DNA from 2 places in the Pectobacterium odoriferum genome. Region 2 is predicted to be linked to the other one. Evidence: predicted binding sites of a transcription regulator. Region 2 holds the regulator's gene; the other holds the start of a gene.
What was found. Region 2 encodes LexA, which represses DNA repair genes until DNA is damaged. Its sites were predicted from a motif close to TNCTGTATGTACATACAGNA; they were not measured.

Region 1: the regulator LexA is predicted to act here: its motif matches at 1,409-1,428, upstream of uvrA (excinuclease ABC subunit UvrA).

Annotation. Positions count from the first base shown of each region.
Region 1 covers NZ_CP034938.1:4,064,561-4,066,765, forward strand. The annotation lists gene uvrA (excinuclease ABC subunit UvrA) at 1-1,245, opposite strand, end outside; gene ssb1 (single-stranded DNA-binding protein SSB1) at 1,566-2,111, shown strand.
Region 2 covers NZ_CP034938.1:628,804-631,008, reverse strand. The annotation lists gene zur (zinc uptake transcriptional repressor Zur) at 1-288, shown strand, start outside; gene EO763_RS02785 (CsbD family protein) at 333-542, opposite strand; gene lexA (transcriptional repressor LexA) at 1,005-1,613, opposite strand; gene EO763_RS02775 (diacylglycerol kinase) at 1,724-2,089, opposite strand.

The DNA.
Region 1 (2,205 bases), 1.6 Mb from region 2:
ACGCAGGCGCGTTCCACTACAGCTGGCGCAGGAACGGTTACTGATGAATTTCGCCAGCTCTTCGCGCACCGCCGTGGATTCCGTCTCTTTATAGCGACGCTCCATGTTGTGCAGCACGCCTTCGAACGGATGGCGACGTATCGAGGTATCGCCGCGATCGTTGATGTATTTGAATTCGACGTTCTCTTTACCGGAGCCGTACAGGATCACTTTCTGAACTGCGGCGCTCAGGCTTTCAAACGGGGCATCGACGTCAAATTTGTAGTGCTCCGCCAGTGAGCGCAGCATTTGAAAATAGTAGAAGTTGCGACGGTCCCAGCCGCGAATGGCGCCGCCTGCCAGCGACAGCTCGGCATTTTGCACCACGCGGGACGGATCGAAGAACTGCTGCACGCCCAGACCATCACAGCTTGGGCACGCACCCGCTGGGTTATTGAACGAGAACATGCGCGGTTCCAGCTCATGCATGCTGTAGCCACACACCGGACAGGCAAAGTTAGCCGAGAACAACAGTTCAGGCTGGGTTGGGTCGTCCATATCGGCAACAACGATGCTACCACCGGACAGATCCAGCGCGGTTTCGAATGACTCCGCCAGCCGCTGTGCCAGATCGTCACGCACTTTAAAGCGATCGACGACGACTTCAATAGTGTGCTTTTTCTGTAATTCCAGCTTCGGCGGATCGGACAGATCGCACACTTCGCCGTCGATACGGGCACGGATGTAGCCCTGTGAGGCCAGGTTTTCCAGCGTCTTGCTGTGTTCGCCTTTGCGATCTTTCACAATCGGTGCCAGCAGCATCAGGCGTTTGCCTTCCGGCTGCGCCAGCACGTTGTCGACCATCTGGCTGACCGTTTGCGCATCCAACGGCACATCGTGCTCTGGGCAACGCGGTTCACCCACGCGAGCAAACAGCAGGCGCAGGTAATCATGAATTTCGGTAATCGTCCCGACCGTGGAACGCGGGTTGTGCGAGGTGGATTTCTGTTCGATAGAGATGGCGGGCGACAGCCCTTCTATATGATCGACGTCCGGTTTTTCCATCAGCGACAGGAACTGACGGGCATAGGCGGAGAGTGATTCTACATAGCGCCGCTGCCCTTCGGCATACAGCGTGTCAAACGCCAGCGATGACTTACCCGAACCAGACAGACCGGTGATGACGATCAGTTTGTCACGAGGGATTATCAGGTTGATATTCTTGAGATTATGGGTACGAGCACCACGAACTTCGATCTTATCCATTCACACACTTCCCGGAATAAAAACGGATTGTCATCGCCTCTCAAACAGAGAGAAACGGTACGAAACGAGCAATTATGGCACAAAAAAAATGCCGGACGCATTTTTTAACGTCGCTCGCGACGGCCCGATAGGGTGGCAAGCAGGGATAGCTTGCCATAAAAAAGGCTGAATGAATATCCAGTATTAAACCCGTTTATTTTGCAAACGCTGTAAATATTACTTTCATTTCTGAAGCCATTTCGCAGGTATGATACAAATGTGTATCATGATAAAATTGATCGTTTAGACTTACATAAATTGATTCATCAGGAGACACGAGCATGGCCAGCAGAGGCGTTAATAAAGTGATTCTTGTCGGGAATCTGGGTCAAGACCCGGAAGTCCGCTATATGCCGAATGGTGGTGCAGTTGCCAACATCACGCTGGCTACGTCGGAAAGCTGGCGTGACAAGCAAACCGGTGAGCAGAAAGAGAAGACCGAATGGCACCGTGTGGTTCTGTTCGGCAAGCTGGCAGAAGTCGCGGGCGAATACCTGCGTAAAGGCTCTCAGGTTTACATCGAAGGCGCACTGCAAACCCGTAAATGGGCCGATCAGGCTGGCGTAGAACGTTACACCACAGAAGTGGTTGTTAACGTCGGCGGCACCATGCAAATGCTGGGTGGACGCCAGGGCGGCGGTGCACCAGCAGGCGGTGGCAATGCAGGTGGCGGCCAGCAACAAGGCGGTTGGGGTCAACCTCAGCAGCCGCAGGGTGGCAACCAGTTCAGCGGCGGCGCGCAGTCTCAGCAGCGCCCTGCACAGAACAGCGCTCCAGCGCAAAGCAACGAACCACCAATGGATTTCGACGACGATATTCCATTCTAAGATTTACTTTTAAGTGCACCAAAAATTTGATTGTGGGAAACCCTGCTCCGGCAGGGTTTTTTTATTCCCCAAGATTGATTGCATTTCTCAGGGT
Region 2 (2,205 bases):
TTCATTCATCGCGTCGAATCAAATAACAGCTACGTGCTGTGTCACCATATCGAAGACCATAGCCATACATCTGCCCTTTTCATCTGCGATCGCTGCGGACAGGTCACGGAACGTCAAACCGAAGGTGTGGAAGAGACGCTGCGCAACCTGGCACAGCAATCGGGATTTACACTGCGCCACAGCGTTGTGGAAGCACACGGATTGTGTGGCAGCTGTCAGGAAGTCGCCTCATGCAAGCAGCCGGACCATTGCGACCACGACCATACGGTTCCCATTAAAAAACGATAGCCCTGAGGGCTATCGTCTCTTTCAGCGAAGAAGCATCACGTTTGCTACCAGTGATATTTGTGGTGCTCTTCCCAGTGTTTCACTTCTTTTTCTGCCGCTTCTTTTGCGTACCCGTAACGCTCCTGGATTCTCCCCACCAGTTGGTCACGTTTACCTTCGATGACCGTCAGATCGTCATCCGTTAATTTGCCCCATTGCTCTTTCGCTTTACCTTTAAACTGTTTCCAGTTACCGCTGGCTTGGTCTTTATTCATAAGAATCTCCGTACCTTAGGTGAATTGTGCATAAAAAAATCGTGGCTAACGACTTATGCGTCAGTTTCAGATAAATAGATTTATTCAGTAAGCAGCATCATAGCTATGTGAACCATGACGGTGCTCTTCGCCACTGTCTCCCTTGACTACCGAGCTATCTGCATGTGATGGCTAATGATCAATCGATAAACGATCAATCAAGATAAAAATGCTTACCTTGATAGAAATTATAGTCGAATATTTCAATTAATATGGAAAGTCAGAAATCTGTGACTAGAGCGAACGTTGAGAAAGAGAAAACCACCGCAAAAAGCAGTGAAAAAACAGAGGGTAATGGGGATCGTAGAAAATGCGCGCGAAATGTAACTAAATATATGCGACGAGCAGATTGACACGCTAAACGATGAATACAGAACATGATGCACTGACCCAGACAGACGAGCAGTGCATCTCTGCGAACGGTTAGCTCCAATCGCTGTTACGAATCACGCCAACCGCTAGGCCTTCTATCGAAAAGCTTTGCTGACGCAGGTCGACAACAATAGGGGCAAACTCTTCATTTTCAGCGAGGAGGTGCACCGTATTGCCCTGCTTTTTCAGGCGCTTCACTGTCACTTCATCGTCAATACGCGCGACGACAATCTGACCGTTGCGCACATCTTCTGTTTTATGCACGGCCAGCAAATCGCCATCCATAATACCGATATTTTTCATCGACATGCCGCTCACCCGCAGCAAAAAATCAGCGCTGGGTTTGAACATCGCAGGGTCAACCTGATAGTGACATTCGATATGTTCCTGTGCCAGTAGCGGTTCACCTGCGGCCACGCGACCAACCAGAGGAATACCCGTCTCTTCTTCCATCAGCAGACGAATACCACGAGAAGCGCCCGATACAATTTCAATCACACCTTTACGCGCCAGCGCTTTCAGATGCTCTTCAGCTGCATTGGGAGAGCGAAACCCCAGTTGTTGAGCAATTTCTGCGCGCGTTGGCGGCATTCCGGTTTGCGCAATATGATCGCGGATCAGGTCATAAACCTGCTGCTGCCTTGCTGTTAATACTTTCATTCCGCCCCCTGGTTGTTTATACAGTCTTGCTGTGAGTATATACAGGTAAGGCACAATTGGGAATGACGATATCGGCAAAGCCCCTGACTTTTACTCATTTATGCGCGCCGTCAGGCAAAATGTTGCCAGAGAATACAGCCCCACACGACAGCGGCTAACAAGATGGCAACAAAGACAGCGGCCGACCCGATATCTTTCGCCCGACCGGATAATTCGTGATGCTCAGGCCCAATGCGATCGACCACAGCTTCAATGGCGCTATTCGCCAGCTCAAACAGCATAATCAGTACCACAGACCCGATCAGCAGCAGTTTTTCGACCAGCGTAACTGGCAGTAAACACGCGATAATGACGCCGACAAGGGTCAGTATTGTCTCCTGACGAAATGCCGCCTCATGCTGCCACGCCTGCTTCAGCCCCTTAAAGGAATAACCGGTCGCCTTAATAATCCGGGTTATCCCCGTTGCTTTATTCATTTATTCTCCATTATTTATACGCTAAATAATTCGCATTTTAACGCACCTACGTTGTCTCATCACCACAGATCTCCGGCGCAGTTTCTGGTATCCTTGCGGCGCATTGCTAACAAGAG